2 regions of the Arthrobacter sp. E70 genome follow, and region 2 is predicted to be linked to the other one. Evidence: riboswitches for the same ligand, from Rfam matches in the RefSeq annotation. Region 2 holds a riboswitch; the other holds the start of a gene.
What was found. A riboswitch is a leader RNA that binds a small molecule or an ion and turns the genes downstream of it on or off. The one in region 2 is predicted to bind glycine.

Region 1: linked by a shared signal. The riboswitch ahead of gcvP (aminomethyl-transferring glycine dehydrogenase) and the one ahead of AC3IMC_RS20055 (methylenetetrahydrofolate reductase) in region 2 are both predicted to bind glycine.

Annotation. Positions count from the first base shown of each region.
Region 1 is NZ_JBYQFR010000023.1:2,077-6,493, forward strand. Features, by position in the region: gene gcvP (aminomethyl-transferring glycine dehydrogenase) at 1-2,524, opposite strand, end outside; glycine riboswitch at 2,716-2,813, opposite strand; gene AC3IMC_RS19735 (TetR/AcrR family transcriptional regulator) at 2,901-3,437, opposite strand; gene AC3IMC_RS19740 (MFS transporter) at 3,514-4,417, shown strand, end outside.
Region 2 is NZ_JBYQFR010000025.1:7,035-11,451, forward strand. Features, by position in the region: gene cycA (D-serine/D-alanine/glycine transporter) at 1-1,460, shown strand, start outside; gene purU (formyltetrahydrofolate deformylase) at 1,520-2,383, shown strand; glycine riboswitch at 2,470-2,569, shown strand; gene AC3IMC_RS20055 (methylenetetrahydrofolate reductase) at 2,722-3,585, shown strand; gene AC3IMC_RS20060 (hypothetical protein) at 3,684-4,417, shown strand, end outside.

The sequences.
Region 1 (4,417 bases), on a different contig from region 2:
CCGCCACTGGGAACGCGAGGGTGGGGGCGTGGAAGCCGAAGTCGATGAGGCGCTTAGCCACATCCTCGGCAGTGACGCCGGTCTTGGCGGTGAGGGCGCGTAGGTCCAGGATGCACTCGTGCGCCACCAGGCCGCCCTCTCCCGTGTAGAGGACGGGGAAGTACTCGTTCAGGCGCGAGGCAACATAGTTGGCGGCGAGCAGCGCGGACTTGGTGGCCTCGGTCAGGCCTTCACCGCCCATGAGCTTCACGTACGCCCAGGAGATGGGCAGGACACCGGCCGAGCCGAAGCGGGAGGCGGAAATCGGCACGTCGGCGGCACCCGACCCGGCATTCCAGGTGTTTGCGTCGCCCGGCATGAACGGCGCCAGGTGGGCCTTGGCAGCGACCGGTCCGACGCCCGGCCCGCCACCGCCGTGCGGGATGCAGAAGGTCTTGTGCAGGTTCAGGTGCGAGACGTCGCCGCCGAACTTGCCCGGCTGGGCGAGGCCAACAAGGGCGTTGAGGTTGGCACCGTCGATGTAGACCTGGCCACCGGCGGCGTGCACGGCGTCGCAGACTTCGCGGACGTCGCCGTCGTAGACGCCGTGCGTGGACGGGTAGGTGATCATGATGCAGGACAGCGCGTCCCGGTTCGCTTCGATCTTGGCCTCGAGGTCGGCGTGGTCGATCGTGCCGTCTGCCGCGGTGGCGACGACGACGACCTTCATGCCGGCAAGCACGGCCGAGGCGGCGTTGGTGCCGTGGGCCGAGGCCGGGATCAGGCAGACGTTGCGCTGCTGGTCTCCGCGGGAGTGGTGGTAGCCGCGGATGGCCAGCAGGCCCGCGAGTTCGCCCTGGGACCCGGCGTTGGGCTGGATGGACACCTGGTCGTAGCCGGTGATGGCGGTCAGGTCAGCTTCCAGGTCGGTGATGAGTTCGCGCCAGCCTGCGGTCTGGGAATCCGGGGCGAACGGGTGGATTGAGGCGAACTCGGGCCAGGAGATGGCTTCCATTTCGGCGGTGGCGTTCAGCTTCATCGTGCACGAGCCCAGCGGGATCATGGTGCGGTCCAGGGCCAGGTCACGGTCGGAGAGCTTGCGGATGTAGCGCAGGAGCTGGGTTTCTGAGCGGTGGGTGTTGAACACCGGGTGCTGCAGGTAGTCGGAGGAACGCTCGACGCCGGCTTCCAGTGCAAAGCCTTCGCTCCCGGCCACGGTGGCGCCAAAGACGTCCGCGACCTCGGCGACGATGGCCGCCGTCGTCGTTTCGTCCAGGGAGATGCCCACGGTGTCGGCGTCGACACGGCGCAGATTGATGCCGCGCGCCTCGGCATCGGCAACAACCGCAGCTGCACGGCCCGGGACCCGGACAGTCAGGGTGTCGAAGAAGCTCCGGTGGGCCACGTCGATTCCGGCGGCCTCGAGGGAGGCCGCGAGGGTGCGCGCGTGGCTGTGAGCGGTCTCGGCGATCGCCTTCAGCCCGTCCGGGCCGTGGTAGACGGCGTACATGGAGGCAACGATGGCCAGGAGCGCCTGGGCGGTGCAGATGTTGGACGTGGCCTTCTCGCGGCGGATGTGCTGCTCACGGGTCTGCAGCGCCAGCCGGTAGGCCGGGACGCCGGCGTCGTCCTTGGACACACCCACCAGGCGGCCGGGCAGGGAGCGTTCCAGGCCCTTGCGGACAGCCATGTAGGCAGCATGCGGGCCACCGAAGAACAGCGGGACGCCGAAGCGCTGGGCCGAGCCGACGGCGATGTCGGCCCCCTGCTCGCCGGGAGGGGTGATCAGGGTCAGGGCCAGTAGGTCGGCGGCCACCGTCACCAGCGCATCCCGTTCCTTGGCGGCGGCGATCACGGCGGACTGGTCCCACACCCGGCCGGAGGCGCCCGGCTGCTGCAGCACGATGCCGTTGATGTCGCCGTCGGGCAGGCCCTGGGACAGGTCCGCGACCTCCACCTCAAAGCCGAGCGCCTCGGCACGGCCCTTGACGATCGCAATGGTCTGCGGCAGCACGTCGATGTCCAGGACGGTCTTGCCCTCGGCGGCGGGCTTGGTCTTGTTGGACCGGCGCATCAGCAGCACGGCCTCTGCCACTGCCGTGGCTTCATCGAGCAGCGACGCGTTGGCGATGGGCAGGCCCACCAGGTCCTGGACCATGGTCTGGAAGTTCAGCAGTGCCTCCAGCCGGCCTTGGGAAATTTCGGGCTGGTAGGGCGTGTAGGCGGTGTACCAGGCCGGGGATTCCAAAATGTTCCGGCGGATCACCGGCGGCGTCACGGTGTCGTAGTAACCCTGGCCGATCAGCTGCACGGCGGTCTTGTTCTTCCCGGCGAGCTTCCGCAGCTCCGCGAGGACCTCAACCTCGCTGAGGGCGTCCTGGAGCCGAAGGGCGGTTTCCTGGCGGATGACCTGGGGAACGGCGGTGTCCACCAGGGAGTCGACGCTGTCGTACCCGACGGCCTTGAGCATGGTCTCGACGTCGGCCTGGCGGCGCGCGCCGATATGGCGGTCTACGAAGGTGGTGGAGGCTGAACTAACCGACACGAAGGAACTCCATTTACTCAGGCGGCGCAGGGTACGCCACAGCGATTCGGGTTCCTCCCCGCTCTGTATTGGACCTGAGAGTTTCCGCGTTGCCTGCCTGGACAGGACCCGCTTGCACCGTCGGTGAGCACAGCAGCTTTCCACTCCCGACAGGGTGGCAGGGAACGCTGCCTGCTACTTTCCAGAGGTGCCTCGCCGCGGCGGTACAGGGGCCTGCGAGATTCCTGGGGAGGGTTTGCTCCTACGGCGCCTGCCTGTACTTCCGGCAGGACTCTCCCGCCGCAGATCAAAGGCTATTCATTTGGATTTTGCGGGAACACTGAGGCTCCCACAGCGCTTAATTCTCCTACGCGGGAGCCCGCGGGGCAAATGGTTCCTACCGCCGGAGCCGCTCCAGCGCGGCCAGCAACTCGTCCACGTCCGCCGCCGCTCCACCTTCGGGAACCGGCCCCACGGAGAGCATGGCGTTAAAGTACAGGCCGTCGCCCATGTACAGCACGGCCTTGGCCAGGGCGGGCCCTACATCCGCGGCGATCTCGTCGAGCCAGCGCCGCTGGATTGCGGCAAACCGCCGCCTCGTTTCTTCGTGCGCCACCTCGGCAAGCCGGGTGGCTGCCACGATGGCCCGGTCCAGGGGCGTGTCCGCCCAGACCGAGGACCTGATGAAGTAGGCCGCGGCTCCTTCGGGAGCTTCGGCCATCGCGTCCGCGTCCGCGCCGGCCAGCACGTCCAGCCGTTCCAGCAGCACCTCGATGAGCGCTTCCTTGTTGGGAAAGTGATAGAGCAGGCCCCCCTTGGACACGCCTGCTTTCCGGGCAACTGCGTCGAGGGTCGCCGCCCTCTCGCCCACCTCGATGAGGAGGGACTCAAAGGCGTCAAGGACGGCATCTCGGGCTACGGGCTTGCGGGGCATGCCTCCCATCATGCCCTTGACCAGGTCGAAACCGGATAATCTGAAACTATACCGTCTGGACGGTATAGTTATTTCCATGACCACTTCGACCAGCTCTCTTGCACCAGGCCAGACGGAGAGCCCCGCGACGCCTTCGCCGAGGCGTGACTGGCTGGCCCTGGCGTTACTGATGTTCCCGGTGCTGCTCGTGGCCGTGGACAACACGGCCCTGACGTTCGCCCTGCCCGCCATCACGCGCGCCCTCGAGCCTTCGGGCGTGCAACTGCTGTGGATCGTGGACGTCTACCCCCTGGTGCTGGCCGGGCTGCTCGTTTCGATGGGAAGCCTGGGTGACCGGATCGGGCGGCGGCGGCTGCTGACCATCGGCAGCACAGGCTTCGCGGGTATCTCTGCCGTCACGGCCTTTGCCCCCAGCGCGGAGTGGCTGATTGCCGGCCGGGGAGCGCTGGGATTTTTCGGCGCCATGCTGATGCCGTCCACCCTGTCACTGATCCGCAACATCTTCCCGGAGCCCGGCCGCCGGCGGCTCGCCGTTGCCATCTGGGCAGCCGGATTCTCCGGTGGCGCGGCCCTGGGGCCGATCTTCGGCGGCTGGTTGATGGAGCAGTTCTGGTGGGGCGCGGTTTTCCTGGTCGCGCTGCCCCTCATGCTTCCCCAGCTGGGGTTCGGACCGGCATTCATTCCCGAATCCAGGGATCCGGCGCCCGGGGCGGTGGACATCCCCAGTGTCCTGCTTTCGATGCTTGCCATGGTTCCCGCGGTGTACGGGATCAAGGAGGTTGCCACCCAGGCCTCCGGCCCGGCGGGCTTTGCCGGCATTGCCTTCGGTGTGGCGATGGGCGCGGTGTTCGTGCGCCGGCAGCACGGCCTCAAGAACCCGCTGCTCGATATGTCCTTGTTCCGGAACAGGGTCTTCAGCATGGCCATCGGCGCCAACATCCTGGCACTGTTTTCCTTCAACGGGTTCATCCTGTTCCTGG
Region 2 (4,417 bases):
GGCAGCTCAGCAACCGCCACATCCAACTGATCGCCATCGGCGGCGCCATTGGCACCGGCCTGTTCATGGGCTCCGGCAAGACCATCTCGGCGGCCGGCCCCTCAGTGATCTTCGTGTACATGATCATCGGCTTCATGCTGTTCTTCGTCATGCGTGCCATGGGTGAACTGCTGCTCAGCAACCTCAACTACAAGTCGTTCAGTGACTTCGCCGCTGACCTGCTGGGTCCGTGGGCCGGCTTCTTTACGGGCTGGACCTACTGGTTCTGCTGGGTCATCACCGGCATCGCCGATGTGATCGCCATCGCGGGCTACTCCCGTGAACTGTGGCCCGGGGTTCCCCAGTGGATTCCCGGGCTGGCCACCGTGGCCATCCTCCTGCTCCTGAACCTCGTCACGGTCAAGGCGTTCGGCGAGACCGAGTTCTGGTTCGCCCTGATCAAGATCATCGCCATTGCCGCGCTGATCATCGTTGGCCTGTTCATGATTCTCACCGGTTTCCAGTCCGACGCCGGCCCTGCCACGTTCACCAACCTGTGGAGCCATGGCGGGTTCTTCCCCAACGAATTCATGGGCTTCGTGGCCGGCTTCCAGATCGCCGTCTTCGCCTTCGTGGGCATCGAACTGGTGGGTACCACCGCTGCCGAGGCCAAGAACCCGGAGCGGAACCTGCCCAAGGCCATCAACTCCATTCCCATCCGGGTGCTCCTCTTCTACGTAGGTGCCCTCATCATCCTGATGGCCGTCACCCCCTGGACCGAGTTCAAAGCCGGCCACAGCCCCTTTATCGCCATGTTCTCCCTGGCGGGGCTGGGCGCCGCAGCCACCGTGGTCAACCTCGTGGTGCTGAGCTCCGCGATGTCCTCCGCCAACTCCGGCATTTACTCCACCTCCCGCATGGTCTTCGGGCTTGCCCAGGAAGGCGACGCGCCGGACGTCTTTGGCAAACTGTCCCGGCGGAAGGTACCCCAGAACGCACTGTTCCTTTCCTGCGTGCTGCTGCTGTCCGGCGTCGTCCTCATGTACGCGGGCCAGGACGTGGGCAAGGCGTTCGACATGGTGACCACCGTCTCCGCCGTCTGCTTTGTCTTCGTCTGGTCCATCATCCTGGCCAGCTACATTGCCTTCCGCCGCCGGCGGCCGCACCTGCATGAGGCATCGAAGTTTAAAATGCCCGGCGGCGTTGCCATGGTTTGGGTGGTCTTCGCCTTCTTCGCCTTCGTGATCTGGGCCCTCACCACCCAGCCGGACACCCTGGTGGCCCTTCTGGTCACCCCGGTGTGGTTCATCATGCTGGGCGCCGCATGGTTCGTCCTCCGGCGCCGGCCCGCGCACCAGGCCCGTTTTGCCACCTTCCAAGCTGAACTGCAGGCAGACCAGGACTTCGCTGAGGCAGCATCCGGCATGGCTGTCCGGCGGGGTGCCGCCGATGAAGCCGCCGAAGAACAGGTCAAGCGGTGATCGGCACCGACGCCCGCACCGCCGAGGCCCGAACCCCCGCGGCAGACCGGCTCCAGGCCGTGCCCCCGGAGACGGGCAGGGAATTCGTGCTGACGTTCCACTGCCCGGATGCCCTGGGTATTGTCCAGGCGGTGTCGGCATTCCTGCTGGATCAGGAATGCTACATCGTGGACATCAAGCAGTTCGGCGACAGGGCAAGCGGCCGGTTCTTCATGCGCGTCCACGTCACCTCCGAGGTTGACATCGACCTTGCCCGCCTCCGCGCCGGTTTCGGGCAGGTGGCCCAGGAATGGCAGATGGACTGGCGCCTGGAACGCCACGGACGCAGGCAGCCCATCCTGGTGATGGTCTCCAAGTACGAGCATTGCCTGAACGACCTCCTGTTCCGCGCCCGCAGCGGGGAATTGCCCGTGGAGATCGCCGCCGTGGTGTCCAACCACCCGGACCTGGAACCGCTTGCGGCGTGGCACGGTGTTCCTTTCCACCACATTCCCGTGGCTCCGGACACCAAGACGGATGCGGAGGAGCGCTTGCTGGGCCTGGTGGACCATTACTCCGTGGAGCTGGTGGTGCTTGCCCGCTACATGCAGGTGCTCAGCGACGGCCTGACCCGCAAGCTGGACGGCCGGGCCATCAACATCCACCACTCGTTCCTGCCCAGTTTCAAGGGTGCCAAGCCCTACCACCAGGCCTACGAGCGCGGCGTCAAAACGGTGGGAGCCACAGCCCACTACGTGAACTCGGAGCTCGATGAGGGGCCCATCATTTCGCAGCAGGTCATCGAGGTGGACCACACGTACTCCGCCTCGGACCTGGTCACCGTTGGCCGCGATGCCGAGTGCAAGGCCCTCACGAATGCCGTCCGCTGGCATGCTGAAGGACGAATAGTCCTCTCCGGCAACCGGACGGTCATCCTCCGCTAACTGCGGGTTCACCGACGTGGCTGGTGCCTGCTCCCCATCCGGAGGGGCAGGCACCGGCCGCACCAACACACATGAATACAGCCTTTCGAGCTGTGGCGGGAGAGTCCTCCCGGCCATCACCGGGCAGGCGCCGTAGGAGCAAATCCTCCCCAGGAATCTCTCAGGCCCATGTACCGTCACGGCGAGGCGACTCTGGAAAGCAGTGCTGCTCTGGCAGCACTCACCGACGGTGCAAGCGGGCCCTGGCTGGGCATGCGGAATCTCTCAGGTCCAATACAGAGCGGGGAGGGACCCGATCCATGCCGTGCCCCCGTGGCCGGCCGAACCTGGAGTTCCTCATGACGATTCAATCCCTCATGCCACCCGCCGCTGCACCACTTCCCGCGGAAGGGCAGGTCGACAATTCCGGGACGGTGCTGCCTGTCCGGATGCAGATCATTCCCGCGGAGGGTGTTGCGGCCCGCATCCAGGCCGCCGTGCCCGTTGGGACAAAGCTGGCGGTGACCTGCCTGCCCCGCCAAGGTGTCGGGGCCACCATCCGGACTGCTATCGAACTTGCCTACCTTGGCTTCGAGGTTGTACCGCACCTGGCCGCACGAAGCATCGAAAGCCGCGAGCAACTGGCCGGCGTGGTGCGGAACTGCCAGGACGCAGGCATCACGGAGGTGCTCGCCGTCGGTGGTGACGCAGGGGTGCCCGCCGGCAGCTATGACAGCACCCTCTCATTGCTGGAGGACCTCGCGGAGGTGTCCGGCGGACGGATCCGGGCCGGTGTGGCGGGTTACCCCGAAGGGAACCCGGGTCACAGCGAACTGCACATGCTTGATGCCCTGCTGGAAAAGCAGCATCTGGCGTCCTCGGTGGTGACGCAACTGTGCTTTTCGGCCGCCCGCATCCAGTGGTATGCCGAAATGCTCCGCCGGGAAGGGGTGGGGCTGCCCGTCTGGGCAGGAGTATCCGGGGCCGTCCCCCGGGGCCAGTTAATTTCCCTTGCAACCAAGATCGGTGTGGGCCCCTCCCTCAAACTGCTGGACCGCAAGGGTCCCCTTGGCCGCCGCCTGCTCCAGGGCGGCCACTATTCGCCCGTGTCCCTCGTTGCGGAACTCCAGCGCGTAGGAGCGGTGGAAGGAATCCACCTTTATACCTTCAACAACCTGGCCGGTATCGCCAGCTGGAAGGCCAGCGACGGGGGCAGCTTGTGAGGGGAAGCGGGAAAGTTCAGCATGCTTAGTGTTTCTCCACATAGGATGGAAAAGCACGGCAGCTCACCCGCTGCAGGTCGATTTGAATGAAGGTGACCATGGCCAGGCGCAGCAATCCCGCAGTACGAATCGCACAGGAAACCGCCCACAACGCAATGTTCGATGCCGAAGGCAAGCCCAAGCCCGGTGTCCACAACATGCTCATGAAGGCGGTGCAGATCCAGCGGCCCCTCGTGGTTGCGTACATCCGGCGGCTGCAAAAGAAGCATCCCCGTGCCACCGCCGCGCAACTAGCCGACATCGCCGAGCGCGACTACCTGCGCGCGGTCACCGGCGGCGGCGCACTGGTGGGTGCTACCGGCGTCGTCCCCGGTGTGGGAACCATCGCATCGCTGGGACTTTCCGCGGCCGCAACTGTTGGCTTCCTGGAAGCAACGGCCCTCTACGCCACCTCGCTGGCCGAACTGCACGGCATCCGCCTCACCGACCCCGAGAAGGCCGGCACTATGGTCATGGCCATCATGCTTGGGGAGGAAGGGACCGCCCTGCTGGGGACGCTCAGCGGCCAGGCAGCGGGTGGAGCCAGGCCCACGGACGTCTGGGGGAACGTCCTGTCCAGGTCATCGCTTCCCGGCTTCGGCAGTGTCCGAAAGAGGATCCAGCACGCCTTCCTGAAGAACCTGCTCAAGCGGCAAGGGACTGCGCTGTTCGGCAGGGCCCTTCCGTTCGGCATCGGCGCGGTGGTGGGTGGAGCGGGTAACCTCGTGATGGGCCGTGCGGTGGCAGCAAACGCCCGGGAGGCGTTCGGGCCCATGCCGGACACCATTCCCGG